2 regions of the Pedococcus sp. P2_E4 genome follow, and region 2 is predicted to be linked to the other one. Evidence: riboswitches for the same ligand, from Rfam matches in the RefSeq annotation. Region 2 holds a riboswitch; the other holds the start of a gene.

Region 1 (5,616 bases), on a different contig from region 2:
GCCGGGCGAGCGGGGCGAGATCGTGGTCCGGTCCTCGCTGGTGATGCCCGGCTACTACAAGAACCCCGACGCCACGGCCGAGGCGTCGCGGTTCGGCTGGCACCACACCGGCGACATCGGCTACCTCGACCCCGACAACTTCCTGTTCATCGTCGACCGGGCCAAGGACATGATCATCACGGGCGGCTTCAACGTGTACTCGACGGAGGTCGAGCAGGCGCTCATGCAGCACCCCGACCTCCAGGACTGTGCGGTCGTGGGGCTGCCGGACGAGAAGTGGGGCGAACGGGTCGAGGCAGTGGTCCAGGCACTGCCGGGCCGCAGCGTCGACCCCGCCGAGGTGGTCGCCTTCGTCAAGGCGCGCATCGGCGGGGTCAAGGCCCCCAAGGCCGTCCACGTGTGGTCGGACCTGCCTCGCTCCAAGGTGGGCAAGGTGCTCAAGACCGAGATCAAGACCGGCCTGCGGGCCTCCGAGGACGGCTGAGGCGTCCCAGGCCGGGCCAGGACCGGTGGGTCCGGCCCCCGCGGGTCAGAGCTTCATGACCTTGAGACGGACCGGCTCCCCGTCGCCCACGGTCGCCTCGGTGACGTCCTCGCGGGACGGCAGGGCGTCGAGCTGCGCGGCTGAGCCGAACTGGGTCGCCAGGGTCTCCTGCATGATGAGCCCCTGGTGGGCGATGGTCGCCTCCCACACAGCCTCGGAGCCCGTCACCGTCAGCGAGATCCGGTCGGAGACCTCGAGGCCGGCGTCGCGTCGCGCCTGCTGGACCGCACGGACGATGTCGCGGGCCAGACCCTCCTGGGCCAGCTCGGCCGTCACCTGCGTGTCGAGGACCACGAAGCCGCCGCCGGGCAGCATCGCGGTCGCCCGGGCAGCACCCTGCTGGTCGGCGTCGACCACCGTCTCCAGGGTGTACTCCCCCTCGACCAGCTCGAGCCCACCGGACGTCACGGTGCCGTCGGCCGCCACCGACCAGTCGCCGGACTTGCTGCCCTTGATGGCCTGCTGCACGTCACGACCCAGCCGCGGACCGGCCACGCGGGCGTTCACGCTGAGCCGCTGCGACACGCCGAAGTCGGCTTCGCTGGCCTCGGTGATGTCGCGCAGGGTCACGGTGCGCACGTTGACCTCGTCGGCCACGATCGCACCGAAGTCCTTGAGCGACGCGGCGTTCGCCGTGACCACGGTGAGGTCCTGCAGCGGGAGTCGGACGCGCAGTCCGCCCGCCTTGCGCAGCGACGACGCCGCCGAGCACACCTCCCGCGCGCGGTCCATGGCAGACACCAGCGCCTCGTCGACCGGCAGGTCCGTGGCGTCCGGCCAGTCGGTGACGTGCACCGAGCGACCGCCGGTCAACCCGCGCCAGATCTCCTCGGTCGTGAGGGGCAGCAACGGCGCAGCCACACGGCATACGACCTCCAGCGCCGTGTAGAGCGTGTCGAAGGCCTGCTCCGCGCCCGAACCCGACCCGGTGTCCCAGAACCGCTCCCGCGACCGGCGGACGTACCAGTTGGTCAGCACGTCCAGGAAGCCGCGCGTCGTCTCGCACGCGTTCGCGACCTCGTAGCCGTCGAGCTGCTCCTGCATGGTCGCGACGAACTGCCCGAGCTTGGCGAGCAGGTAGCGGTCGAGCGGGTCCGTGGACGCGGTCGACCACTTCGCCTCGTAGCCCTCACCGCCCCTGCCGTTCCCTCCCTCGGCAGCGTTGGCGTACAGCGAGAAGAAGTACCAGGTGTTCCACAACGGGATGATGACCTGACGGACCCCGTCGCGGATGCCCTGCTCGGTCACGACGAGGTTGCCGCCGCGCAGGATCGGCGACGACATGAGGAACCAGCGCATGGCGTCCGCGCCGTCGCGGTCGAAGACCTCGCGGACGTCCGGGTAGTTGCGCAGCGACTTGGACATCTTCTGGCCGTCGGACCCCAGGACGATCCCGTGGGACACGCAGGCCGAGAACGCCGGGCGGTCGAACAGCGCCGTCGCCAGGACGTGCAGCGTGTAGAACCAGCCACGGGTCTGGCCGATGTACTCGACGATGAAGTCGCCCGGGAAGTGGTGCTCGAACCAGTCGGCGTTCTCGAACGGGTAGTGCACCTGTGCGAACGACATCGAGCCCGAGTCGAACCACACGTCCAGGACGTCCTCGACGCGACGCATCGTCGACTGGCCCGTGGGGTCGTCGGGGTTGGGTCGGGTCAGCCGGTCGATGAACGGCCGGTGCAGGTCGGTGACCTCCACCCCGAAGTCGGCCTCGAGCTCGGCGAACGAGCCATAGACGTCGATCCGCGGGTACGCGGGGTTGTCCGAGCGCCACACCGGGATCGGGCTGCCCCAGAAGCGGTTGCGCGAGATCGACCAGTCGCGGGCGTTCTCGAGCCACTTGCCGAACTGGCCGTGCTTGATGTGGTCAGGGACCCAGTCGATCTGCTCGTTGAGCTCGAGCATCCGGTCCTTGAACTTGGTGACCTCGACGAACCAGCTCGAGACCGCCATGTAGATCAGCGGCATCCGGCAGCGCCAGCAGTGCGGGTAGGAGTGGTCGTAGGTCTCGCGGCGCAGCAGCACCGTGCCCTCGGTGACCGACCCGACGTCGCCCTCGCCACGGGTACGGGCCTTGAGGTGGTCGATGATCATCGCGTTGGCGTCGAAGACCTGCACGCCCTCGTAGTCCGTGACGGGGTACGTGAAGCAGCCGTCGGGACCGACCGGCACGACCGGCTCGATGCCCGCCGCATCCGTGACGATCTTGTCCTCCTCACCGAAGGCGCCGGCGGTGTGGACCAGCCCGGTGCCGTCCTCGGTGGTGACGAACTCCGCCGGGAACACGTGGTGGGCGCGCTCGTGCCCCACGAAGTAGGAGAACGGCGGCGTGAACGAGCGGCCGACGAGGTCGCTGCCCTTGAGCCGCTCCACGACCCGCGACGCCGGGTCGGTCTCGTTGGGGCCGAACAGCTCCTTGGCGTAGGCCGCCAGGCGAGCCTCACCGATGAGGTAGCGCTCGGTCGTCCCGGTGAAGTCGGACTCGACGACGACGTAGTCGATGTCAGGACCGACCATGATCCCGAGGTTGGCAGGCAGGGTCCACGGCGTCGTCGTCCACACGAGCGCGAGCTCGCCGGTCGACAGGCGCATGCCGACGGTCACCGCCGGGTCCTGCCGCATCTGGTAGACGTCGTCGTCCATCCGCAGCTCGTGGTTCGACAGCGGCGTCTGGTCGTTCCAGCAGTAGGGCAGGACGCGGAAGCCCTCGTAGACGTAACCCTTGTCGTACAAGGACTTGAACGCCCAGATGACCGACTCCATGTAGTCGGGGTTGAGCGTCTTGTAGTCGTTGTCGAAGTCCACCCAGCGGGCCTGGCGGGTGACGTACTCACGCCACTCCCCGGTGTACTTCAGCACCGACTCGCGGCACTTGGCGTTGAACTCCTCGATGCCGATCTCGAGGATCTCGTCCTTGGTCTTGATGCCGAGCTGGCTCATCGCCTCGAGCTCGGCGGGCAGCCCGTGCGTGTCCCATCCGAACCGCCGCTCGACCCGGCGGCCGCGCATCGTCTGGTAGCGCGGGATGAGGTCCTTGACGTAGCCGGTCAGCAGGTGGCCGTAGTGCGGCAGGCCGTTGGCGAACGGCGGCCCGTCGTAGAAGACGAACTCGTTGTCGCCGTCGGTGCCGGCCGAGCGGTTCTCGACCGAGGCGACGAACGTGCCGTCCTCGTCCCAGTACTTGAGGACGCGCTCCTCGATCTCGGGGAACCTCGGGGACGCGGGCACACCAGTCGTGCCGGGGTCGCTGGAGACCTTGGGATAGATCGGCTGGGCCTGCTGAGCCATGGTGTCGGCGGTCCTTCGTCAACTCGTGTGTCCACGAGGACGACGTCACCGGGATCTCCCGGCGCCACCGCGGTGCCACCTCGCTTGTCGCCGTCGCGCCCGGGACAACCGGACACGGCACACGACCGCTCTTGCCAGAGGCTGTGACGGGCCCACCCGTCCGGTTCTAGTGAGGAGCCTGGCGGTTTGCCGGGTGCTCCCGTTCTTCCGGAGGCTCACCGGTGATGGCCGGTTCAACGCCTGTGGGAAGCAGTCTAGCGGCCGTGACCAACCGCACGCTGCGCCATTCCCGGTGGGGGTCTGACCGAGCCCCCGGCGGTGTAGTGTGGCGGCGTTGCCCCAGGGCAACACCACGACGCAACCCAGGGGAAGCCGGTCCGATTCCGGCGCTGACCCGCAACCGTGAGCCGCCCACCGAGGCGGGAGCCGGAATGCCTGGAGTGCGGAGCGGCTCCATTTCCGTCGAGGTACGCGGGGCGGAGCCCGGACACCAGTCCGAGGCCGCCCCCGACGTCGCAGCAGCGACGCGGGGGTTTTCACGTTCTCTGGTTGCCGGTGCACCCGTCGCGACACCGCTCGCAAGAAGAGGCACCATGCAGCACACCATCCGTCGGGCCCGCCCGGCCCGCGTCGTCGCGACCACCGGAGGGCTGGCCCTGGCCATCTCCCTCCTGGCGCCCGGAGCGGCCTTCGCCACCACGACCGAGCCGACCGTCACGACGACGGCACCCGCCCCCACGCAGACCACAGACCCGGCCCCCGGGTCGAGCACCCCCTCGACCGGCACCGGCTCGTCCACCACCACCGGGTCCCCGGCGTCGCCGACCTCGCCGACCGGCGCCGGCTCCCCGAGCTCGACCAGCACCACCGCGGGCACGTCGACCGCCACCGCCACCTCCGCCCCCTCCGCCCCGGGCGCTGGCCGCGGGTCGAAGGTTGCCGCCCCCTCCTCGAAGCAGGTCCCGTTCCGCGCGGGGGCAGCCCGCATCGTCCCCGGCACCCCGACCCAGCAGGCCGGGTACGCGGGTGGCTTCATCGTGCGCACCCTGGCCACGCGGGGCAACCACTACAACTACCCCGCCTCGACGTTCTTCGACGGCGGCAACACCATCGACGCGATCCTCGCGCTCGACGGGGCGAAGGTCGGCCAGACCGGTGCGGACGCGGCCCTGGACTACCTCGCGGGCAACGTCAACAGCTACGTCGGCACCCCCACCCCCTCCGACCCGTCCAGCCCCGAGACCTACGCCGGACCGCTGGGCAAGCTCGTCCTCGGGGTCGTGGCCCACGGCGGCGACCCGACCGACTTCGGCACGCAGGACCTCGTGGCGCGCCTCGAGGGGCTCCTCACACCGTCGGGCCGCTTCTCGGACCAGTCGAACTTCGGTGACCCGAGCAACCCTTCGGGCGACTACTCCAACACCATCGGACAGGCCCTCGACATCATCGCCCTGGGCCGTGCCACCGGCTCGGTTCCCGACACGGCCGTGGACTACCTGCTGGCTCAGCAGTGCACGGACGGCGGCTTCAGGGGCAACCTCGACGACGCCCAGGCACCGTGCACCAGCGACACGGACGCCACGGCCTTCGCCGCCCAGGCGCTGGTGGGGCTGCTCGGCGCCCTCGACCCGCAGACCGTCCAGGCGCTGAACAACCTCGCCTCCCGCCAGGCCGCGAACGGTGGGTTCCTCAACCAGGACGGCCAGTACAACGCCAACACCGCCGGCGTGGCCGCCCAGGCCTTCGCCGCCGGTGGCTTCACCGCCCAGCGGGCGCGGGCCCAG
Region 2 (23,860 bases):
ATCCGCAACAGCCCCGCGCCGATCCACACGGCCGGGGCTGTTGCTCTGCCCGGGGCAGGTTCGGGGCCGCTGGCGCCCCGCCGTCGATCGCGCGCCAGGCTCGTCACAGGGTGGACTTGGGCCCGGCAATGTTGCTCGTGCCGGTGTTGCCCGAGAGGTCGACCTGCGTGGCGCGTGCGTAGAGCGCGAGGTTGATGCCGAGGTCTCCGGACGTGATGGTCCACGCCCCGGTGGCGGGGTTGACGCTGGCGGTGAGGGTGGCCTTGGTCAGCAGCGCCGTGCACGGGTACGCGTTGGTGGTGCACAGGACCACGGTGACCGATGCGGCGTCACCGGGGTTGGTGCCTCCCGTTCCGGTGATGGTGGCGATCCGTCCCGCGGTCGTGAAGGCGGTGATGCTCACGGTGGGCGCGGTCGTGTCGGTGTAGTCCACGATCCGGGTGGGGCCCCCACCGGTCGACATCATGCTGAGGTTGCCGGCCAGGTCCTGTGCCGCGTTGGCATTGACCCCGGCCATGACGGCGCCACTGTGGGTCATGCCGCTGACGGCGACGTTGTAGGTGGTTCCACTGCCGGTCACGGTGGCAGTGCTGGGATCTGCGCTCTGCCCACCACTGTTCAGGGTCACCCCGCTGCCGGTGAACCCGGTGACGGCCTCGCTGAAGACGGCTGTGAAGTTGATGGGCGAGGTGCTCGTCGGGTCCGCCTGGGTGGCGGCCTGGGTGATGTTGACGGTAGGTCGCGTGATGTCGACGACGACGGTCGTGGCCGCCGAGGCAGGTCCTTGGTTGCCGGCCTGGTCGGTGGCCTTCGCGGTGATGGTGTGGGTTCCGGCAACGAGCGCCAGGCTCGTGATCGAGTAGGTGCCGCCGGTGGCCGTCCCGGTGCCGATCGAGGTGGTGCCGTCGTACACGGTGACGGTGGCCCCGGCCTCGGCCGTGCCGGTGAGGGTGGGCGCGGTGACCTTGGTGATGCCGTCGGTCGACGAGGGCCCGGTGTCGCTCGCTGCGGTCAGGGTGGGGGCCGCGGGGGCGGCAGGTGCGGTCGCGTCGCGGGTGACGGTGTTGTCGGTGCTGGTGGAGGCCGTGTTGCCGTTGCCGGCATCGTCCTGCGCCCCGGCGGCGCCGATGGTGGCCCGCACCGTGCCGTCGCCGACCATGCCGCTGACCGCCACGGAATAGGTGGTCCCGCTGCCTGTCACCGTCGCCGTCGTGGCGGCTGCAGTGCCGGTCAGCGACACGTCCGAGCCCGCGAAACCGGTGACGGTCTCGCTGAAGACGACCGTGAAGGTGATCGGTGAGCTCGCCGTGGGGTCCGGCTGGGTCGTGGCCTGGTTGATGGTCACCGACGGGGCCGTGGTGTCGATCGTCACGGGCTGGGTCTGGGTCGGGCTGCTCACGCCGGCGAGGTTGGTGGCGTAGTAGGACACCGTGTGGGCGCCGTCGCCGGTCACGTGCGCGGCCGTGGTGACAGCGTTCACCGTGGTGTGAGCCTCTGCGTCGACCCAGGAGGTGATCGACACGACCGGGGAGCCCCCCGGGTTGGTGGCCACCAGGGTGACGGTGACGGGGCTGGAGTTGTTGAGCCCGTTGAGGTTGGGGGACGGTGAGATCGAGGTCACGGCGACGGTCGGCGGCGAGGTGTCGTGGGAGACGGTCGCGGTGTTGCTCGCACTGCTGACGGCGGTCCAGCTGTAGTGCACGGCCGTGACGACGTACCGGTAGGCCCCATCCGGGACGGCGCTGTCGGTGCAAGCCAGGGCCGTGGTCGGGGTCGTCGTCGAGGTGCCGCACGCGAGGGTGCTCGCCCCGTCCCCGTTGCGGACCCGGGTCACGTAGTAGCCCTGGGCCGGCTCCCCGGTGGACAGCTGCGCGGCGCTCCAGGCCACGTCGACCGTGTCGCTGCCCGGCGGTGAGGTGGCAGTCACCTGCGTCGCAGCGGTCAGGCTGGCCACGGCGGCGGTCCCGGCCCCGGCAGCCGACGTGGTCCAGAACGCCCAGGCGTGTCCACCCACCGCCAAGGCACCGGCGGTGGCCAGCGTGATGAGCCAGACGCGCAGCCTCATCAGGTTCACCTGGTCCTCGAGGGGTGTCCAGCGGGCCACCGGCCTCAAGTGCAGGAGCACACGGTTCGGTCGCGGTGGGGCCGCCGGTCAGGCAGGGGGAGCGGGCCCGGGAGGCGCGTTTGCCGCACCTCCCGGGAAAGCCCTAGCTCGTCGAGTAGCTGATGCTCACGGTGGCGCCCTTGCAGGCGTCCTGGTTCGCGGCCGGCTTGTTGTTGAACGCGATGGTCAGACCGGACCAGGAGCCCACGCCATTGCCAGCGGCAACCTGGGCGTTCACCGTCGCCGTGCCGGCGACGGTGTAGTCGGTGGCGTCGCAGCCGACCTTGTCCGTGCCGGTGACCAGGGCCGACACCGCGCCGATGTAGACGGGGCCGGAGTTCGGGTTGTCGAAGTTGCCGCTCAGGGCCTGGGCCGTTCCGCCCGGCCGCAGACCGGTGACGGTGCTGGTCTGGTTGACGGTGACCGCCACGGTGGTGCCGGTGGCGGCCTCACCTGTGCCATCGCCTGTGGTGGTCCAGTAGGCGAAGGCTGCGCCGCCGATGCCGACCATGGCGGCCGCCAGGACGACGACCTTCTTCTTCCTGCTGACTGCTCGCATGACTGCTCCAAGGCTTCGGGGTCCAGCGGACGTCAAGCAAAGGATTTGCGGGTATCCACCGGCTGATCACTGCTGTCATGAGGAAACTACGTCAATCACTTTGCGAACCAAACTAGTTGGCGCGTAAACGACCTGACAGGCCATGGGTCAGTAGTCCGTTCGGTCAGCCGGTACGCTCACGGATTTGGCGGGCAGGAGCGGTCGGCCATGATGCGCTTGGGGATCCACAGGTGACCTCCACACGACGATTCGGAGCAGGATGATGCAGGCGGACGAGGCGGCCCGGCTCCTGGGGGCCGAGCTACGCCATGTCGTCTTCGCGACCGACCGGATGCGCAGTGCGATCGCCTCGCGGCTTCACCTGGGGACGACCGAGCTGACTGCCCTGGCTCACCTGGTCGAGGCCGGTGAGCTGACCCCCAAGGAGCTGGCGGGCAGGCTCGGCATCACCCCGGGGTCGGTGACCGGCGTCGCGGACCGACTGGTCGAGGCGGGTCTCTTGGCGCGGGTGCCCCACCCCAGCGACCGGCGCAGCCTGCTCCTGCGTCCCACGCCGACGGGGATCCGCCAGCGCGAGTGGGCGAACGGCCAGTGGGAGGCTGTTCTCGGTCAGACGTTGGACGATCGCCTCGCAGCCCTTGCCCCCGAGATGTCGGGGTGGCTCGCGCAGGCGGCCGACCTGATCCTGGGCGCCGCCCTCGATGCGGACCACGTCGCGGCCGAGGAGTCGCCCGACGATGCGACCCGGCGCTGTCCCCCCAAGGAGTAGGCGCACCGCCGCTCGCCTGAGCTGGGGTCCGCGTCAGGGCTGGCGGCGGCCGCGGCCGGCGCTGATCGCGACGACCAGGCCGATGAGGGCGACGAAGGGGCCGATCGCGGCCCAGAGCTTGACGCCGCTCATCGAGCTGCCCTCCACGATCCCGAGGCCCTGCAGGGTCCAGAGGACTCCGACGGCGAACAGGATCCCCCCGATGGCAAGGGACAGGCGGCGGCTCATGTCCCCATCATGTCGGTTCGGGCATGGGTATGCCGGGTGGCCGGCCCCCTGCGGTGACCACCCGGCATACCTGCTTGTGGGGGTCGGTCAGAACTCGTCGTCGAACCCGACGGACCCACTCACCCCGACCTGGTACGCCGAGACGCGCCGCTCGAAGAAGTTCGACAGCTCCTGCACGTCCTGCAGCTCCATGAACGCCAGCGGGTTCTTCGAGCGGTACTCCGGCTCGAGCCCGAGCTGCTGCAGCCGCCGGTCGGCCACGTTCTCGAGGTACAGCCGCATGTCGCCGGTCGAGAGCCCGGCGACCCCGCCGCCCAGCAGGTCCTGGGCAAACTGCGCCTCGGCGTCGACCGCGTCGCGCAGCATCTGGCGGACGTCCGCCGCCATCTGGTCGTCGAACAGGTCGGGCTCCTCGGCGCGCACCGTCTCGACCACCTCGAACGCGAACGACATGTGCATCGACTCGTCGCGGAACACCCAGTTGGTGCCCGACGCGAGGCCGTTGAGCAGCCCGCGGGAACGCAGGAAGTACACGTACGCGAAGGCGCCGTAGAAGAAGAGCCCCTCGATGCAGGCGGCGAAGCAGATCAGGTTGAGCAGGAACGCCTTGCGGTGCTCCCGGGTCTCGAGCGCGTCGAGCTCGAAGACCGAGTCGATCCACCGGAAGCAGAAGTCGGCCTTGTGCTTGATCGACGGGATGTTGTCGACCGCGGCGAACGCCTCTGCGCGCTGCTGCTCGTCGGGCACGTACGTGTCGAGCAGGGTCAGGTAGAACTGCACGTGCACCGCCTCCTCGAACAGCTGACGGCTCAGGTACAGCCGGCCCTCCGGGGAGTTGATGTGCTGGTACAGGTTGAGCACGAGGTTGTTGGCCACGATGGTGTCGCCCGTGGCGAAGAAGGCCACGAGCCGGCTGACCAGGTGCCGCTCGGCCTCGGTCAGCTTCTTCAAGTCCGCCAGGTCGGAGTGCAGGTCGACCTCCTCGACGGTCCACGTGTTCTTGATGGCGTCGCGGTACTTCTCGTAGAAGTGCGGGTAGCGCATCGGCCGCAGCGTGAGGTTCATGCCGGGGTCGAGCAGCATCCGGGTCCTGGAAGGGGTGTCGGACTGGGTGGTGGCGTGTGTGGTGGTCATTCGCAGGCCTCGCAGGTCTCGGGGTTCTCGAGGGAGCACGCGATGGCTTCCTCGTCGGTGAAGGGGGTGGGCGTGGTGGGAGCGATGGCCGCCGCCGGAGCGGTCGGCGCGACGACCGCCGCGGCTGCGAGGGGTGCGGTGCCCACCGGCGCGGGCAAGGCGGGCGCAGTCCCCACCGGCACGGAGGCAGCCCTGGCGCCGACGGACACCGTCGCCTGCTGGATGCGGGTCGCCGGACGCGAGCGCAGGTAGTACGTCGTCTTGAGGCCGGCCTTCCACGCGAACAGGTACATCGAGCTGAGCTTGCCGATGGTGGGCGAGGCCAGGAACAGGTTGAGCGACTGGCTCTGGTCGATGTACGGCTGACGCGCGGCCGCGAGCTCGATCAGCGACTTCTGGGGCAGCTCCCAGGCGGTGCGGAACAGCAGCCGCACGTCCTCGGGCAGGTCGAGGATCCCCTGGACCGAACCCTCGCTGCGCTTGATCGCCTCGCGCACCTCGGGGGTCCACAGGCCGCGGGCCTTGAGCTCGCGCACCAACGCCGTGTTGACCTGGAGGAACTCACCGGAGAGCGTCTCTCGCTTGAACAGGTTGCTCACCTGCGGCTCGATGCACTCGTACGCGCCGGTGATCGACGCGATGGTCGCCGTGGGCGCGATCGCGACGAGCAGGCTGTTGCGCAGGCCGTGCTCGGCGATCGCCGCCCGCACCGCGCCCCAGCGCTCGGTCTGGGTCGGGGTCACCCCCCAGAGATCGGGCTGGAGGTCGCCCCGCGCAGCCCTCGTCTGGTCGTATGCCGGGTGCGCACCGTGCTCCGCCGCCAGCTCGGCGGACCGCTCCAGGGCGGAGAGGTAGACCTCCTCGGAGATCCGGGTCGACAGCTCCTTCGCCTCGGCGGAGTCGAACGGCAGCCGGAGCGCGAAGAAGACGTCCTGCAGCCCCATCATGCCGAGGCCGACCGGACGCCAGCGCGGGTTGGAGGCCGCGGACTCGGTGCTCGGGTAGTAGTTGATGTCGATGACCCGGTCGAGGTAGGTGACCGCGGTGCGGACGGTGGATCGCAGTGTCTCCCAGTCGATTCCGTCACGCTGCGCCGTCAGGTGCCGGGCGAGGTTGACCGAGCCGAGGTTGCAGACGGCCGTCTCGTCGTTGCTCGATACCTCGATGATCTCGGTGCACAGGTTGGACAGGTGCACGACGTTGCCGGGCTCGGCGGTCTGGTTGCACGTGCGGTTGGAGGCGTCCTTGAACGTCATCCAGCCGTTCCCCGTCTGCGCCAGGGTCCGCATCATCTTGCCGTAGAGCTCACGCGCACTCACGGTGCGCACGACGCGCCCGTCGCGCTCCGCGGCGGCATACGCGTCCTCGAAGTCCTTGCCCCACAGGTCGGGGAGCTCGGGCACGGCGTTCGGGTCGACGAGGCTCCACTGCTCGTCGGCCTCGACCCGCCGCATGAACTCGTCGGGGATCCAGTTGGCCAGGTTGAGGTTGTGTGCCCGACGGGCGTCCTCGCCGGTGTTGTCGCGCAGCTCGAGGAACTCCTCGATGTCGGGGTGCCACGGCTCGAGGTAGACGCAGGCGGCGCCCTTGCGACGCCCGCCCTGGTTGACCGCCGCGACCGACGAGTCGAGGGTGCGCAGCCACGGGACGATGCCGTTGGAGTGGCCGTTCGTGCCGCGGATCAGCGCGCCGCGCGAGCGAACCCGCGACCACGAGATCCCGATGCCACCGGCGAACTTCGACAGCTTGGCCACCTGGGAGTACCGGTCGTAGATCGAGTCGAGCGAGTCCTGCGGGCTGTCGACGAGGTAGCAGGACGACATCTGGGTGTGCTGCGTGCCGGAGTTGAACAGGGTCGGCGAACTCGGCAGGTACGACAGCGACGACATCAGGAGGTAGAAGTCGATCGCCTCCCTGGCGGTGCGGGCCAGGCCGCAGGCCACGCGCAGCAGCCAGTACTGGGGCGTCTCGATGACGTCGCGGGTCTGGGGGTGGCGCAGCAGGTAGCGGTCGTAGACGGTGCGCAGGCCGAAGTACTCGAACCGGCGGTCGGCGTCGAGGTCGATGGCGTGGTCGAGCTTGCGCGCGTTGCGCTCGACGAACTCCGCGGTCTCGTCGCCGATCAGGCCCTCGAGGTGCCCGAGTCGCACGGCCTGGCTGAACGAGGCGATCTGGTGGCCCCGCACCTCCTTGTCGATGTAGTTCGACAGGAGCCGGGCCGCGAGCCGCGAGTACTCCGGCTCCGCCGAGGTCATCTCGGCCGCGGTCTGGATCGAGAGCCGGTCCAGCTCGGCCGTGGTCGCCCCGTCGTACAACCCGCTGATCGTGCGGGTGGCGATCGCCATGGGGTCGACCTCGGCAAGGTCGTCGCACCAGCGCTCGACGGCCCGGACGATCTTCATGACGTCGACGGGTTCGGTGTCTCCGTTGCGCTTGCGCACCTGCATCTGGGTACGCCGGGTGGGGGCGACCGGGTCCTGCACCTCGTCGGGTGCAGCGGGGGTCAGGGTCATCTGCTCTCTCCTCGCGAGCGGTTCCGATGGGCCGGGACCGCGGAGGAGGCGACGACGCGAGGCGACCGCCCGGCGGTGCCGAGGTCGCTGCTGCGCTGTCGATGGACCCGCCCTCGAGGTCACGACCACACCGCGCACGGTGTGCGCGGTTGCTGGCAGGTCTTCGGACTCGTGGACGGCTGTCGGCAGGTGCCGACGGGGCCTACTGGCCGTCGCTTCCCAGACTCGCGTCCAGTGCTTGGTGACGGCGTTCGTTTCCACTTACCGCTGCGGGGCAGTCCCGGACTCGCACCGGGTTCCCTCTTGCCCCGAAGCCGTTGGATCACGGCTTCGGACCAGCTGTCGCCACCATATAGGGGGCCACCTCCCAAACCGTGGCACCAGATGTTGTGCCCGCGTGTCCCGGCGTGTCGGGTGGGCGACCCGGGCCTTTGGCTGTGTTGTACGTCGTTTGGTCGATGTCAGGTACGTCTTGCGAGGACAGGCTGAGCTTGCGCCTCATCGGCGTCAAGAACCTGCAGACGAGGGGCCATCACGATGCCTGAGCAGTTCTTCGAGGACATGGGCCGCAAGGCGGAGTGGTTCCGCCAGGTCCACGGCAGCAACGACCACGTCGAGCTCGACCGGGTGCGCGACGCCGCCGTGGCCCACGTCGAGGTGATGCGCGAGGCCAGGGTCGAGCGGCTCGACCCCGGCGGTGGCCCGATCGACGAGGCCATCGTGCTGCTGGGTCGCGGGGGACGGGCCAAGGCCGAGGCCACCGACCCGCCCGGCCATGCCGACCGCGAGGTCTTCCTCACCCGTGCGGTGTCCGTGACCGCCACCAGCGACGAACTGTCCCGGACGCTCAAGCTCCGCCCCCGTCGCGGTGTCGCAGCCCTCGACCCGCGCACCGCGAGGCTGATGCGCTACGACCCCGAGCGCGAGGCGTGGGCCCTCGTCGACGCCTCGGGCTGGAACCCGCAGGACCGTTATGTGTGGGGGCGCGTGGACCGCCCCGGCACTTATGCCGCCGTGGCGCTTCCCAAGGAGCCTGACACCCTGCGACGGGTCGGGCTCGAGATGTTCCTGCGCCGCACCGTCGCCGACGCCGTGGCCACGGGGCACATCGCGTCCGTGTCCGACGTCGCGGACCGCGCCGCGTTCCGCGACTACTTCGCCACTCGGCACCACACCGACCAGGCCGGCGAGGAGGGACGACGCCGGCTCGACCAGGCTGTCGCCGCGCACCGTGCCGCGGTGCGCGAGCTCGGTCGCTCGCTGCCGCCTGCGCCCCTCGGAGGCAACCCGCAGTGGTCGGTGCTCGACGACATCCTCGTGCGCCTCGGCGACCTGCGCGACGTCATCGGGGTCGACCGGCTCTGGCCGTACTGGCCCATCCTGGCCCGGGTGGCCAACCGGGTGGGACCGTGGTTCCCGTTGGGCCCCACCAACATCAACGGCCGCGTCAAGTCGATCGCCATGCACCGTTCGGACAGCAACGTCCTGCTCGCCGGCGCGGCGAACGGTGGGGTGTGGAAGTCGACCAACGGCGGCGACACCTGGCGGGCGACCTGGAAGTTCGAGGAGAGCCTCGCGATCGGTGGCGTGGCGATGGCCCCGAGCAACGGCAACGTCGCCTACGCAGGCACCGGTGAGGACACCCCCGGCTGGAGCCCGTCGTACGGCGGCGTGGGGGTCTTCAAGTCCTCGGACGCCGGGTCGACGTGGCGGCAGATCGGCACGGCCGCGCAGGTCGGCGCCCGCACCAACAAGGTCGTGGTGCACCCGACGACGAGCAGCATCGTCTACCTGGCCACGGATGCCGGCGTCTACCGAGGCAGGCCCGGTCTCGCAGTGACCCTGGGCGGGGTCCCTGCCTACACCTGGGACCAGCTGCTCCCGGGCCGCGCCACGGACCTCGTCATCAAGCACGACAACCCTCTGGTGATGCTGGCCGGCATCCACGACGACGCGGTCTACAAGACGCTGGACGGCGGAGCCCACTGGACCCGGCTCACGGGTCCGAGGGTCAAGGTGTTCGCGATCATCTTCGGCTTCACGGAGCAGATGCCCACCGGGTCGGACGTCGGGTGGATCAAGCTCGCGATCGGGCGCTCGGGTGAGGGCGGGTCCAACTTCGTCGTGGCCAAGCTCGGGAAGAACTCCGCGACGACCCTGATCAGTGGGGACCTCGGCGAGGAGTGGCTCAAGACGCCGGGCAGCGTGGGCACGAAGTACGACGAGTGGTGCAGCCTCGTCGCCGTGCACCCGCGTCAGCGACGGCACATCTACCTCGCGAGCGTGGACATGAAGCACTCGTTCGACGCGTGGACCTACGTCGCGTCGCCGGGCACCCACTCGGACCACCACCAGATGGTCTTCCACCGTTCGGACGACGACGTGGCCTACGTCTGCTGCGACGGAGGGGTCTATCGCACGACCGACAACGGCTCGAGCTGGTCGCTGCGCAGCTCGAACCTGGTCGCCACCCAGCTGATGAGCCTGGGCATCTCGGGCACCGGGTCCTTCCTCGTCGGCTCTGCGACCCAGGACCAGGGCATCATCCAGACGAACGGGTCGTCGGTGTGGGCCGACCACGGTGGCGGCAACGAGTGGGGCATGTTCGTCATCGATCCCAACGACTCCAACCACGTCTTCGTCTCGCCGGGTGACGGCCAGCTGCGCCGCAGCACCAACGGCGGGGTCGGGTGGAGCAACCCCACGGGCGGGCTGACCGACTGGTGGGCCTCGCAGAACCGGAACACCAAGGCGGCGTCCTTCGCGCATGTCGCGGTGAAGCCGGGTGACGGGTCCATCGTCGTCGGTGCCGCCACCGTGTCCGACGAGGTGAAGGACGCGAACGACGTGGTGACGGCCAGCTACGCCGCACGACACCGGATCTACCGCAGCACCAACGCCGGCGTCGACTGGACGTCGGTCTTCACCCTGCCGCACCGGGGTTCGAAGGTCGCCTTTGCCAGCACCGACGCCCGCCGGGTCTACGTCGTCACCTCCGAGGGGCGCGTCTACCGCAGCAGTGACTCGGGTGCCTCGTGGACCGAGCCTGCGACCGCGGCCAACCGGCTGCCGGCCGTCTACGCCACGGCGATCACGGTCGACCCGTTCGACAAGAACCGGGTGTACGTCACGTTCGGCGCCACCGACCCGCACATCTTCCGGTCCACCGACGGTGGCGCCACGTGGGCAGCGTGCAACGGCACGACCGCGGCCATGCGGCTGCCGAACATCGCGCTGCTCGACGTCGTGGTCGACACCGAGAACCCTGACGTGCTGTACGTCGGCTCGGACATCGGCGTCTTCCGCAGCAACGACCGGGGGTCCACCTGGTACTGGGCCAACGACAGCTTCGGGGAGTACGACCTGCCTCGAGTGCCGGTCACCGGGCTGGGCATCCACCCGGCGACGCACCGGCTCTATGCCTCGACCATGGGACGCGGGCTGTACTACACCCAGGCCACGGGGATCGTGTCGATGCGTGCGACCCATGTGCGGCTCGCGCACGAGTACCCCTACCCGTCCGGGATCCTCAAGCTGCGGCTCACGGACGGGGCGACGACCTACACGATGACCCGTCAGGAGGTGATCCGCCGGATCCAGGCGGGCACCGAGGTCTACACCGTCGGCCCCGATGGCACCAGGGCCCGGGTGCGCACGCTCGAGCCGGACCAGCAGCATCCCCTGGAGTACCTCTCGACGGCTGCTGACGCGACCACGACCAACAACCTGCTGTCGCTACCCCGCTTCTACGGATAGGAGAAGGCCGTGAGCCTGAGAACCCGCATGTGGACCGAGCTGGTCCTGGCCGCAGTGGCCCTCGTCCTGACGGTCGTGACGGCGATCTGGCCGACCTGGATCGAGTCGCTGTTCGAGGCCTCGCCGGACGGTGGCGACGGGTCGGCCGAGCGGCTGTTCGCGCTGGGGTGGCTCGCGGTGGCGGTGCTGTTCTCGGTGCTCGCGCGGCGTGACCGGAGGCGGCTCGTCTCAGCCGGCGAGGTGGGCGCGTAGGGCGACGTAGACCTTGCGCACACCGATGGCCCGCTGCAGGTCGTGCTCGATGCGGGAGAAGAACTCGCGCCGGTAGTTCTGGTCGATGACAGCCTGGACGGTGAAGTAGAGCCCGGCGAAGCCCGACAGGAAGATCGCGACGGAGAACAGCTCGTCGCTGACGAGGTGGAACGGTCCGGTGTAGCGCGGCGCCGTCCCCACCCACGCCTCGATGACGCTGGGGCGGATGGCGATCGAGCCGAACACGACGAAGAACGCGAACACGATCAGGGCCAGCGACAGCATCTGGATCGCCTGGGCGATGAAGAGCATGAGCATGAGGTTGCGTCGCTGCAGCGGGGGCAGCCGGATGCCGGCGACCTCGCTGGCCAGGTGGGGCTCGGCGAGGATCTCGCGCGCGGCCGACGCGACCGGCGTGCCCTCACAGGTGGCGGCGAGCTGCTCACCCTCGACCTCGGCGCCCACTCGCTCGATCTCGCTGCGGAACGAGGGTGCGAGGAACGCCACGGCCAGCAGCGCGAAGATGCCGACGCAGGACCACAACAGGTGCCGTGGCAGTGCCGACGACACCTGCCACACCTCGGTGTTGATGAACAGGAAGGTGATGAACAGCAACAGGAACGGCAGGGCGCGGGTCGCCAGTGGCCCGATCAGGGAGCGGTTCTCCCACGCGTGGGCCAGCGCCCAGCGACCGATCCGCCCGACCCGGAACACCCGCACCGCTCGGCCGAGCGCCACGACCGCCGCGGTCAGCAGCCCGAGCGCAACGGCCTCGCCGGCGCTCGCGCCCAGGTTCAGGGCGACGATGGTGACGGCCACCGCCGGCACCGCCGCGAACGCCGCCCACAGCCCGACGATGCGCGGGGCCAGCGCTCGCTGGATCGCCTCGTGGCCGGACTCCACGAAGTAGGGCAGGCCGTGGTCGACGAACCACTGCTCGCACTTCGCCACGTCGTTGGTCGTCAGCACGGCGACAGCCTCTCAGGTGTCGGCGCCGACCCCGTCACACCACGCAGAACTCGTTGCCCTCAGGGTCGCGCAGGGTCATCGCGAAGTAGTCGGCTCCCTCGGGGGCGTTGACGTAGGCCACGCTCGCGCCGAGAGCGACCAACCGCTCAGCCTCGGCCTCGACGGCGGCGCGCCGCTCGGCATACGGCATCGCCTCGCGACCGGGCGTGAACCGGAGGTCGAGGTGCAGGCGGTTCTTGACCGCCTTGGGCTCCGGCACCTCCTGGAACCAGATCCGCGGTCGGACGCCCTCGGGGTCGACGATCGCGCCACTGCCGGCCTCGGCGCCCTCGAGCTCGGACTGGGGTATGCCGCCGGCACGCCAGTAGTCGAGCCAGCTGGCCCAGCCGGGGGGCGCGGGCTCGGGGACGTAGTCGAGGGCCTCGCACCAGAACGTCACGAGCCGGGCGGTGTCGGTGCAGTCGACGGTCAGCTGCCAGGTGGTGGACATGGTCCCAGTGTCCCAGCGAGGTCAGACAGCGGCGGTGAACCGGGCCGACCAGTCCGCCAGGGCCGCCCGCAGCTCGGCGGTGCCCTCCTCGAGGGTGAACGGCGCACCGATCACGCCCAGGCCGAAGGCCGCCCAGCGCGGGTCCACGGCGTCCATCTCGATCCGGCAGGTGCGCTCGTCGACGACGCTCAGCCGCCCCCAGCGGCCCGTCCGAGGCTCGACCTCCTCGAGCGGGGCGTGCACCAGGGCCCGGACCACGAGGCCGGACTCGTTGCGGGACAGTCCCTTTCGCACGTATGCCGCCGCGTCGCCGCCGGGGATCTCGCGTGGCCGGAACCGGGCTCGGGTGCCTTGCGGCTCGCTGAGCCGGTCGAGCCGGAAGGACCGCCAGTCCTGCCGGTCGAGGTCGTACCCGAGCAGGTACCAGCGACGGCCGACGGTGACGAGGCGGTGGGGCTCGACGTGCCGGCGCACGTCCGTGCCCGCACCCTGGCCGCCGCGCGCGTGGTAGGTGAAGCGCACCCGCTCGGTGTCCCTGGTGGTCTGGGCGACCGCTGCGAGGACCTCGGCGCTCACGGCCGGGGCCTCGGCGAACGGCGAGTCCTCGGTGACCGCCCGCAGGGCCTCCGCCCGGCGCCGCAGCTTGGGCGGCAGGACCTGGACGACCTTCGACAGTGCCCGCACGGACGCCTCCGACAGCTCGCCGCTGGTCAGCTGCGCCGCGCCGTTGAGGGCGACGACCATCGCGATCGCCTCGTCCTCGTCGACGGTCAGCGGTGGCATCGTCGCCCCTGCGCCGAGCTGGTAGCCGCCGTCGACGCCCCGGACCGAGTCGACCGGGTAGCCGAGCTCGCGCAGCCGGTCGATGTCCCGCCGCAGGGTCCGGTCGGAGACCTCGAGCCGGTCCGCGAGCTCGCCACCGGGCCAGAACCGGTGGGTCTGCAGGAGCGACAGGAGTCGCAGGGTGCGCGAGCTGGTGTTGGCCATGGATCCAGAGTGCCTCACCAAGCGGTCAGAAAGTGACCGGAAGCCTCCCTAACGTCGGACGTGACAGCAGGACGACCGGACGAGAACGAGGAGAAGGACATGACCAGCACGATCCTGGCGGCTCACGGCGACGGCGAGCACTCGGCATCCGCGCAGCCGCAGACCCAGCCACCCCGTGAGGCGGTGGTCATGCGGGGTGCGCTGCCGCTCGGGCGGGCGCGGACCATCGCGCTGCTCAGCCTGTTCCTCGCCTCGACGATGGAGCTGCTCGACACGACGATCGTCAACGTCGCGCTGCCGACCATCGAGGCGGGGCTGCGGGCGAGTGCCGCACAGCTGCAGTGGATGGTCGCGGCCTACCCGCTGGCGTTCGCGGTCGGTCTGATCACCGGCTCGCGGCTCGGTGACCTGGTCGGGCGCAAGCGGGTGTTCGTCGGCGGTCTGGTCGGCTTCACCCTGATGTCGGCCGCGTGCGGGTTCGCGCCGAACGCCGAGCTGCTCGTGGCCTTCCGTGCCCTGCAGGGAGTAGCGGCCGCGGCGATGATCCCGCAGGTGCTCTCGAGCCTGCAGGTGATGTACGCGCCGCACGAGCGGGCCAGGGCGATGGGCATGTTCACCGGGCTCGCCGGCCTGTCCGCGGTGCTCGGGCCGGTCATCGGTGCGGTGCTGACCGAGGCGGACCTCGGTGGCCTCGGCTGGCGCTCGATCTTCCTCGTCAACGTGCCGTTCGGGTTGCTCGCCATCGCGGCCGCCCTGCGCTGGGTGCCGGAGTCGGTGGCGACGCGTCGTCCCCGGATCGACCTGCGCGGCGTCGCCACGCTCGCGACGGGCCTGCTCGCCGTGCTCTACCCGCTCACCCTCGGGCGCGAGCTCGGCTGGCCGCTGTGGGTGTATGCCGTCATGACCGCCGGGGTCGCCGTCCTCGTCGGGTTCGCGCGCAACCAGTGGCGGTCCGAGCGTGAGGGACGTGAGCCGCTGGTGGCGCTCAGCCTCTACTCAGGTCGTGGGTTCGCAGCCGGGTCCGGGCTGAATGCGTTGCTGTTCATGGCCATGAGCTCGTACTTCCTCTGCCAGACGATCTACTTCCAGGCCGGGCTGGGCTGGTCGGTGCTCAAGGCCGGGCTCACCGGGGTGCCGTTCTCGCTCATGACGACGGTGACGGCCGGGCTCGCGGTGGCAGTGCTCGCGCCACGGATCGGCCGGCGGGTCCTGCAGATCGGGGCGCTGACGTGGGCCCTCGGCGCGGTCGTCCTCGGCGTGACGGTCCACTCGGCTGATGCCGCGACGTCGGTGTGGGCGTTCATGCCGGGCCTGCTGGTCGCTGGTGCCGGGTTCGGGCTGATGGTGTCGCCGATCGGGGTGTTCACGCTCGCGGACGTGCCGGTCGACCAGGCAGGCTCGGCCTCGGGGCTGTTCGCCACGACAGGTCAGCTCTCCGGCGCCGCCGGGGTGGCCGTCGTCGGGTCGCTGTTCTTCTCGGTGGTGGATGCGCACGCGTCGGTGGTGCCTGCCGAGATGTTCCGGCCGGCCATCGAGGTGGCCCTCGCCGTGCTCGTCGGGCTGATGCTGTTGGCTGCCGTCGTGGCCCGTGCCCTGCCCGAGCACCTGCCGGCCGAGGCACTGGAGGGCGGCGCGGGCCACTGAGTGGTGCGCCGAGTGAGCGCGATGTGCTCGTCCCCGGCTGGGGAGACGCACCTCGCGCTCACTCGCCTGTCAGAGGGCGAAGCCGAGCCAGAGGGCCGGAAGTCCGAGCCCCAGCGAGAGCGCCAGGTTGCCGGCGAACGGCCGCCACGCCCGCTCCTCGAGGAACACCCACGTCTCGAAGGCCAGCGTCGAGAACGTCGTGAGCGCCCCGCAGAAACCGATGCCCACCAACGGCATCAGCCAGTCAGCCGGGTGGGAGACCCCCGCCACGACCCCCAGCACGAACGACCCGACCACGTTGACGATGAGCGTGCCGAGGATCGTGCCGGCACGGGTGTGTTCGCGGGCCCAGCGGTCGACGAGGAACCGCAAGGGTGCCCCGACTGCCGCGCCCGCCAGGACGATCAGCCACGTCACGGTCGCCGCCCGAACAACCGCTCGCCGAGCGTGACCCCGAGCCCCACCGCCACGAGCCCGGCCACCAGCGACCCCACGAGGTATGCCGCCGCGACCAGTCCGTGCCCCGCCTGCACCATCGCGTGGGTGTCCAGGGCGTACGACGAGAAGGTGGTCCACCCCCCGAGGACCCCGACCCCGAGGAAGGGTCGCAGCCACGGGTGCGGTCGGTCCATCGACAGGACCCAGACCACGAGGACACCCATGGCGAGCGACCCCGTGACGTTGACGAGGAACGTCGACCACGCGAAGGCCCCCGAGACGTGGGGGAGTGCCAGCCCCACGGCATACCGGGCGAGGGAGCCGACCACCCCACCCGCGGCGACCACCGCGAGCAGCCCGGCATCGCCCCGCCGCACGACAGCCATCAGGCGCGCTTGGTCTCCAGGAAGTCCGCGATCCGCCCGATCGCCTCGGTGAGCACGTCCACGTCGGGGAGCGTCACGAGGCGGAAGTGGTCGGGCTCGAACCAGTTGAACCCGGTGCCGTGGGTGACGAGGATCCGCTTGCTGCGCAACAGGTCGATGACGAAGGCCTGGTCGTCCTCGATCGCGTAGACCTCGGGGTCGAGCCGGGGGAAGCAGTAGAGCGCCCCGTGCGGCTCGACGCACGAGACCCCGGGGATCTCGTTGAGCAGGCGCCACGCCGTCTTGCTCTGCTCGTAGAACCTGCCGCCGGGGTGGATGTACTCCTCGATCGACTGGTAGCCACCGAGCGCGGTCTGGATCGCGTGCTGGCCGGGGACGTTGGCGCACATGCGCATGTTGGCCAGGAGGGTCAGGCCCTCGAGGAAGTCGGTCGCCAGCTCCTTGGGCCCGGACACCATGACCCAGCCCGCACGGTAGCCGCACACGCGGTAGGCCTTGGACAGCCCGCTGAAGGTCAGGCACAGCACGTCGTCGCCGGCGAAGGTCGCCGTGTGGTGGTGCACCGGCTGGCTGGCCTCGTCGGCGAACAGGATCTTCTCGTAGATCTCGTCGGACATCAGGACGAGGTTGTGCCGGCGTGCGATGTCGGCCATGCCGCGCACGATCTCGTCGCTGTAGACCGCACCCGTCGGGTTGTTGGGGTTGATGACGACGAGGGCGTGGGTGTTGTCGGTGATCTTGGACTCGATGTCGGCGAGGTCGGGGTTCCACCCGTTGGACTCGTCGCAGCGGTAGTGCACCGGGGTGCCGCCGGCCAGCGTCACGGCGCCGGTCCACAGTGGGTAGTCCGGCGCCGGGATGAGGATCTCATTGCCGTCGTCGACGAAGGCGGTCAGCACCATCGAGATCAGCTCGGAGACGCCGTTGCCGATGTAGATGTCGTCGACGTGGGTGTCGGTCAGCCCGCGCGACTGGTAGTAGTGCGCGACGGCGGTGCGGGCGGAGTAGATGCCGCGGGAGTCGCTGTAGCCCTGGGAGTTGGGCAGGTGGTGGACCATGTCCTGCAGGATCGCCTCGGGGGCCTCGAAGCCGAACGGCGCGGGGTTGCCGATGTTGAGCTTGAGGATCTTGTGTCCCTCGGCCTCGAGGCGCTGGGCCTCCTCGAGGATCGGCCCGCGGACGTCGTAGCGGACCTGGTGGAGCTTGCGGGACTGGGTGACTCTGCGCACGGGCTCAGTGTTCCAGCACTTCGACCGTCGTCACGACGGTGGTCACGCCCGGGCGAGTCGGCGTCGACGAGAACCCGAACCGGCACGGCGGCTCGACGGGCGCGAGGTCGCCCAGCGCGACACCCCGCCAGGTGCCCGACAGGGTCGACACGGCACGCAGGTCGGTGGCGCCGTACCACTCGCGTCGACCCTCGAGCGCGGTGCCGCGGGTGCGGACGCCGCGCAGCGCGACCCGGGCGAGCGGGTCGACGGCGGTGGCCCACCCCGTGCTGGTCGCCACGGGTGCCGGGACGGCGCGCAGCAGCCAGCCGAGCGGCTGGCGCCCCCCGAGCGTGAGGTATGCGGTGAGCTCGCCTCCGGCGCGCACGTCCCACCCGTGGCGGGTCGCCGCCACGTCGACCGGGCAGATGCTGACCTCGTCGAACGCGTAGGTCTCCTGGACGAAGTCGGCGACCGCGGCGCTCGGGGCCAGCAGGGTGCGGTGCCCGAGGGCGTCCTCGACCATCACGTCCGCGAAGGCGCCGAGAGGTGAGTCGTCCCACCGCCCGACGACGAGGCGGACACCGCTGCTCGAGCCCACCCCGGCGATGGCGCCCGTGAACCGAAGACGTCGCACGGGCGCCACCTTGTCAGTGGTGGGTCGGCTTGGTGAAGGCCAGGGCGGCGGCGAACCCGACGAGCAGGACGGCGGCCGGCAGCAGCAGGGTCTGCGACATCGCGGTGGCGAAGCCGTCGGCGACCTGCGGCGGCAGCTTGACCCCTGCGGTGCGCTGCGACATGTCCTGCGGCAACCCCGGCAGATTGGCGCTGAGGCGCGCCTCGATGAGGGCTGCGATCGCCGCGGAGCCGAGGACGGCGCCGACCTGGCGGGTCGTGTTGTAGATCCCCGAGCCGGCGCCGGCCGACGACAGGGGGAGGTTGCGGGTGGCCGTCGCCGCCAGTGGCGCCCACATGAAGGCGTTGGCGACGCCCATCAACGCCATGGGCAGCAGCAGCACCCACGTCGCGCTCCCGACCGTCGTGACCGAGCTCAGCCAGAACAGCGCCGCCGAGCACAGGGCGAGGCCGAACGCCGTGATGGTCCGGGGGTGCACGCGGTCGGTCAGCTTGCCCGCGACAGGGGCCAGGGCGCCGGACAGCACTGCCATCGGCACGAGCAGCAGCGCCGACTTCGTCGGGGTCATGCCGCGCACGACCTGGGCATAGAGCATGAAGGGAAACGCCATACCGGTGATCGAGAAGCCGACCGAGCTGATGGCGATGTTGGACAGAGAGAAGTTGCGGTCGCGGAACAGGCCGAGCGGCACGAGCGGCTCGGTGCGGATCCGGCTCTGCCAGAAGATGAACAGCCCGAAGACGACCAGCCCTGTCGCGATGAGCAGCGGCACCGACAGGAACCCGTTGATCTGGCCCCAGTCGTAGGTCTCACCCTCCTGGATGCCGAACACCAGCAGGAACATCCCGACGGCCGACAGTGCCACCCCCACCCAGTCGAAGCTGTGGCTGTGCGTCTCGAGCTTCGGCACCAGGCGCATCGCCAGGACGAAGGCGACGATCCCGACCGGCACGTTGATGAAGAAGATCCACTCCCACCCGGGGCCGTCGACGAGCAGCCCGCCGAGCAGCGGCCCCACGAGGATCGCGACGCCGGCGGTGGCGCCCCACAGCGACATCGCCTGGCCGCGGGAGGCGGCCGGGAAGGTGCGCGTGATGACGGCCATCGTCTGGGGCGTCATCATCGAGGCGCCGAGGCCCTGCGCGACGCGGGCGATGATGAGCATCTCGATCGTGCCCGTGAGGCCGCACCACAGGGACGCGACGGTGAACAGCGCGAGCCCGGTGAGGTAGACGTACTTCGGCCCGATCCGGTCGCCGAGCCGGCCCGTGATCAGCAACGGCACCGCATACGCGAGCAGGTAGGCGGAGGTGACCCAGATGACGGCGTTCACGTCGGCATCGAGGCCCTGCATGATGGCGGGCGTCGCGACCGACACGATGGTCGAGTCGACGAGGATCATGAAGAAGCCGATCACCATGGCCCACAAGGCCGGCCACGGCTTGTAGTCGGCGGGGAGGTCGGTCCTCAGGGTTGTGAGTGCGGCCATGGCAGGTCGCCTCTCTCGAGTCGGTCGATGAACCCGCGGATCCAGTCCTGCTGGGCGAGGTTCATGTGCTTGATGTAGTCGGCGGTGACCCAGTAGGCCTCCGCCACCTCCTGGGCCTTCGCCTTGTCGACGAGGCAGTCGATGTCGGTGAGCTCGGCGTCGATGACCCGGAGGTGGTCTCGCAGGTCCGAGCAGACGGCGCTGGCCGGGGCGTTGTGCGCCTCGGCGAGCGCGAGGGCAAAGCTGGGGAACTCGTTGATCGGCGCGCGCAGGATCTCGCGGATGCGGGTGACCAGGGCGGTGCGACCCTCGGGCGTGATCGCGTAGGTCGTGCGCTCGGGCCGGTTGCCCTCGCGCTGCGTGCCGGTGGCCTGGGCGAACCCGTCGGCCGTGAGCCGCTCGACCGTGCGGTAGAGCGACCCGGGTGTGACGCGGACGATCCGGTCCTCGTGCCGCTCCAGGAGCAGCTGGTACATCTCGTAGGGGTGCATGGCGCGCTCGTTGAGCAGCGCCAGCGCCGAGATGGCCAGGGGGGTGAGCGTGGTGGTCATGACCCAATCGTTCCGCGTGGAATAGTCCACGCGGAATATAGGCAGCGGGCGACCGGCTCGTCAAACCTTCCGGGGGAGGGCCGGTCTCCCCGCCCGTAGGCTCTGGTCATGTCCCCCCGCACCCCGCTCGGCGAGCTCGAGGTCGAGTTGACCCGGCTGCTGCGCCGGGCGCGCAGCGCCCAGCAGCGCACCGCCGCCCAGGTGCACCCCGACCTCGACTCGGCTGGGTATGCGGTGCTCGTGACGGTTCGCGAGCTGTCGCAGGCCAGTGGGGGCGCTCGCGGCGGCGAGGTCTCCGACGCCCTCGGTCTGCACAAGTCGACGACCAGCCGGAACCTCACGACCCTCGAGGCCCTGGGGCTCGTCGAGCGCATCGCCGACCCGCAGGATGCGCGGGCCCGGCAGGTCCGGCTGACCGCCGAGGGGGCCGAGGCGCTCGAGCGGTCCTTCGCGGGCCGGCGAGAACGGCTCAGGACGCGGCTGGAGTCGTGGGACCAGGCCGACATCGCCACCCTCGCCGGGCTCCTGCGCCGGCTCAACGACTCCGCGTCCTGAGGCGTCCGCGCTCTGACGCGAGCCGTGGGCTGAGGCGTCCGCGTTCTGACGCGAGCCGTGGCTGAGGCGAGCCGTGGCTGAGGCGAGCCGTGGGCTGACGCGAGCCGCGGAGCCGCCGGCTGAGGCTGTGCGGCGGCGGAGGCGCCATACCTCCCAACAAGTTGCCTTCAGCAACCAACTGGAGTTAAGGTTGTGTTCTGCAACCAAAGGAGCACCTCGTGACCGCCACGACCCAGACGCCCGTCCCGCCCGTCGGCGCCGTCGACCACGCCGTCGAGGTCCTGTCCGCGCTCTCCGGGCTCATCCGCACCAGCAGGGCCGCGGGGCGCCGGCTCCAGGACGACCTCGGCGCGTCCAGCACGCCTCTGGCCGTCCTCAAGGCCGTCGCACGCGAGGACGGCAACGACCGGCCGGGCGAGCTGGCGGTGGCCACGGGGGTCGCCCCCTCGGTCGTCAGCCGGGTGCTGGCCCGTCTCGAGGACGAGGGGCTGGTGACGCGGCGTCGCGACGAGGTCGACGCCCGGGCCTGCCACATCGTCCTCACCGGCGCGGGCGAGGCGCACCTGCGCAGGGTCCAGCGGGAGACCGCCGCCGTGCTGCACGACGCCCTCGTCGACCTCCCGGCCGACGACCTGGCCCGGCTGCCCCGGCTGCTCACCGAGCTCGAGCGGGCGCTGGCCCACGCGACCGAGCGTCTCTCGCACTCCCGACGCGCCGCCCTGACCGACCCCGAACCCGACGAAAGCCGCTGATGTCCGCCTCCGCTCCCACCTCCCTCGAGACCGGCTCGACCGCCCCCGCCCCCGCCCCGCAACCGTCGCCCCAGACGACCGAGCAGACGACCGAGCAGACGGGCGAGATGACGCACCGCCAGATCCTCGAGGCGATGACCGGCCTGCTGGCCGGCCTGTTCGTCGCACTGCTCAGCAGCACGATCGTGTCGACGGCGCTCCCGACGATCATCGGTGACCTGCACGGGACCCAGCGGCAGTACACCTGGGTCATCACCGCGTCCCTCCTCGCCACGACCGTCAGCACCCCGATCTGGGGCAAGCTGTCCGACCTGTTCAGCAAGAAGCTGCTCGTCCAGCTCTCGTTGCTGGTCTTCGTCCTCGGGTCGGTCGCGGCCGGTGCCGCGCACTCGGTGGGCTTCCTCATCGCCTGCCGTGTGGTCCAGGGTCTCGGCATGGGAGGGCTCACCGCCCTCACCCAGTCGATCATGGGCGCGATGATCGCGCCCCGACAGCGTGGTCGGTATGCCGGCTACATGGGTGCCGTGATGGCCGTGTCCACCGTCAGTGGCCCGCTGCTCGGCGGGTTCATCGTCGACAGCGGCCTCGGCTGGCGCTGGACGTTCTACGTCTGCGTGCCGATCGCCGTCGTCGCCATGTTCATGCTGCAGTCGACCCTGCACATCACCACGCCGAAGCGGACCCCGAAGATCGACTACCTCGGGGCGGTCCTGATCGCCGTCACGTCGTCCCTGCCACTGCTGTGGGTCACGTTCGCCGGGCACGACTTCGGCTGGTGGTCGGTGCAGACCGCGCTCTACCTCGGCGGCACCCTGCTCGGGTTGGTGCTGACGGTCGTCGTCGAGCTGCGCGCCGCCGAGCCCGTCATCCCGATCCGGCTGCTGCGCAGCGTCAGCACGAGCCTGGTGATCGTCGCGAGCATCGCCGTCGGCGTCGCCATGTTCGGCGGCACGACGTTCCTGGCGCAGTACTTCCAGATCTCCCGTGGCTACAGCCCGACGCACGCCGGGCTGCTGACCATCCCGCTGATGGGTGCCCTGCTGGTCTCCTCGACGCTGGGTGGCCGGCTCGTCACCAACACCGGCCGATGGAAGGGCCTCATCGTCGGTGGCGCGGTCTTCCTCACCGCCGGGCTCGTCTGGCTCGGCCGGCTCGACCACGTCACCCCGCTGTGGCAGATCGGCACCGCGATGGCGCTGATGGGCTTCGGGATCGGCGCCATGATGCAGAACCTCGTCCTGGCCGTCCAGAACACCGTGGACGTCCGCAACATCGGCGCAGCCTCCGCCAGCATCGCCTTCTTCCGCACCCTCGGTGGTGCCATGGGCGTCTCGGTGCTCGGCGCCATACTGGCCAACGGCGTGCGCGACAACATCGTGACGGGGCTGCGCGCACTCGGCCCCAAGGCAGTTGCGGCGGCCCAGGCCGGTGGGGGCACGGGCACGCTCGACCTCAAGGACATGCCACCGGCCGTCGCGCAGGTCGTTCGAGCCGCGTACGGCGACGCGACCGGCCACATCTTCATGGTCGCGGCCGCCTTCGGCCTGGTCGCGCTCCTCGCCGTGCTCTTCGTCAAGGAGGTGCCCCTGCGCACCACCGTGGGGACCAGTGACGAGGTCGCCGACTCAGAGGTCCTGGAGCCGGTCGCCGGCTGAGCGGTCCAGCGGGTCGCTCGGCCCGCCCGGGCCGAAGGCGACGACGGCCCGCACGCCTGGCGACGCATCGTCGAGCCACACGCGAGCACCGTTGCGCCGCAACAGCTCTCGCGTGATGGCGAGTCCGAGCCCGCTGCCCCCGCTGTCGCGGTCGCGGGCCTCGTCGAGCCGGGCGAACCGGTCGAAGACGCGTTCGCGGTCGGCCTCGGCGATGCCGTGACCGTCGTCGGTCACGACGAGCCACACGGCGTCGCCGTGACGTTCCCAGGACAGCGTGACGCGACTGGAGGCGTGGCGAACGGCGTTGTCGACCAGGTTGCCGACGGCCCGCGTGAGGTCGTCAGGTCGAGCCCTCACCATCACGTCCGCAGCACCGCCCGAAGGCCGGACCTGGACTGGCACGCGAGCGCTGGCATTGCGGTGCTGGGTGTCGGCCACCAGCTGGGCAACCGACACGTTCCGTGGCGTGGCCAGCGAGCCGTCGACGCCCGAACGGGCCAGCACCAGCAGGTCCTCGACGACGGATGACAAGCGGTCCACTTCGGGCAGCAGGTCGTCGGGCAGCGCGCCACCCTCGCCGACCCGGGCGGCCACCTCGAGCTGGGTGCGCATGCTCGCCAGCGGACTGCGCAGCTCGTGCGCCGCATCGGCGACGAAGCTGCGCTGCTGGGCGCCGGCCGAGGCGAGGCGGGCGAGCATGTCGTTGAGCGTCGTCGCCAGGGCGCTCACCTCGTCCCGCGTGTCGGGGACGGGGAGCCGCTCCGTCGGGTCTGCGGCCGCGCCG

The links. A riboswitch is a leader RNA that binds a small molecule or an ion and turns the genes downstream of it on or off. The one in region 2 is predicted to bind cobalamin.
Region 1: another riboswitch for cobalamin. It lies ahead of AC1DV7_RS04790 (prenyltransferase/squalene oxidase repeat-containing protein); the one in region 2 lies ahead of AC1DV7_RS07635 (ribonucleoside-diphosphate reductase subunit alpha).

Annotation. Positions count from the first base shown of each region.
Region 1 covers NZ_JBFUEO010000006.1:20,232-25,847, forward strand. Annotated here, with positions in the region: gene AC1DV7_RS04780 (acyl-CoA synthetase) at 1-484, shown strand, start outside; gene ileS (isoleucine--tRNA ligase) at 530-3,832, opposite strand; cobalamin riboswitch at 4,199-4,324, shown strand; gene AC1DV7_RS04790 (prenyltransferase/squalene oxidase repeat-containing protein) at 4,426-5,616, shown strand, end outside.
Region 2 covers NZ_JBFUEO010000011.1:23,823-47,682, forward strand. Annotated here, with positions in the region: gene AC1DV7_RS07610 (beta strand repeat-containing protein) at 104-2,065, opposite strand; gene AC1DV7_RS07615 (hypothetical protein) at 2,208-2,663, opposite strand; gene AC1DV7_RS07620 (MarR family winged helix-turn-helix transcriptional regulator) at 2,923-3,432, shown strand; gene AC1DV7_RS07625 (hypothetical protein) at 3,466-3,660, opposite strand; gene AC1DV7_RS07630 (ribonucleotide-diphosphate reductase subunit beta) at 3,748-4,794, opposite strand; gene AC1DV7_RS07635 (ribonucleoside-diphosphate reductase subunit alpha) at 4,791-7,307, opposite strand; cobalamin riboswitch at 7,445-7,662, opposite strand; gene AC1DV7_RS07640 (VPS10 domain-containing protein) at 7,845-11,063, shown strand; gene AC1DV7_RS07645 (hypothetical protein) at 11,073-11,315, shown strand; gene AC1DV7_RS07650 (hypothetical protein) at 11,292-12,284, opposite strand; gene AC1DV7_RS07655 (VOC family protein) at 12,319-12,774, opposite strand; gene AC1DV7_RS07660 (helix-turn-helix transcriptional regulator) at 12,796-13,761, opposite strand; gene AC1DV7_RS07665 (MFS transporter) at 13,861-15,405, shown strand; gene AC1DV7_RS07670 (fluoride efflux transporter FluC) at 15,475-15,822, opposite strand; gene AC1DV7_RS07675 (fluoride efflux transporter FluC) at 15,819-16,229, opposite strand; gene AC1DV7_RS07680 (pyridoxal phosphate-dependent aminotransferase) at 16,229-17,458, opposite strand; gene AC1DV7_RS07685 (hypothetical protein) at 17,463-18,074, opposite strand; gene AC1DV7_RS07690 (DHA2 family efflux MFS transporter permease subunit) at 18,088-19,563, opposite strand; gene AC1DV7_RS07695 (PadR family transcriptional regulator) at 19,542-20,114, opposite strand; gene AC1DV7_RS07700 (MarR family winged helix-turn-helix transcriptional regulator) at 20,223-20,669, shown strand; gene AC1DV7_RS07705 (MarR family winged helix-turn-helix transcriptional regulator) at 20,888-21,421, shown strand; gene AC1DV7_RS07710 (MDR family MFS transporter) at 21,421-23,076, shown strand; gene AC1DV7_RS07715 (sensor histidine kinase) at 23,047-23,860, opposite strand, start outside.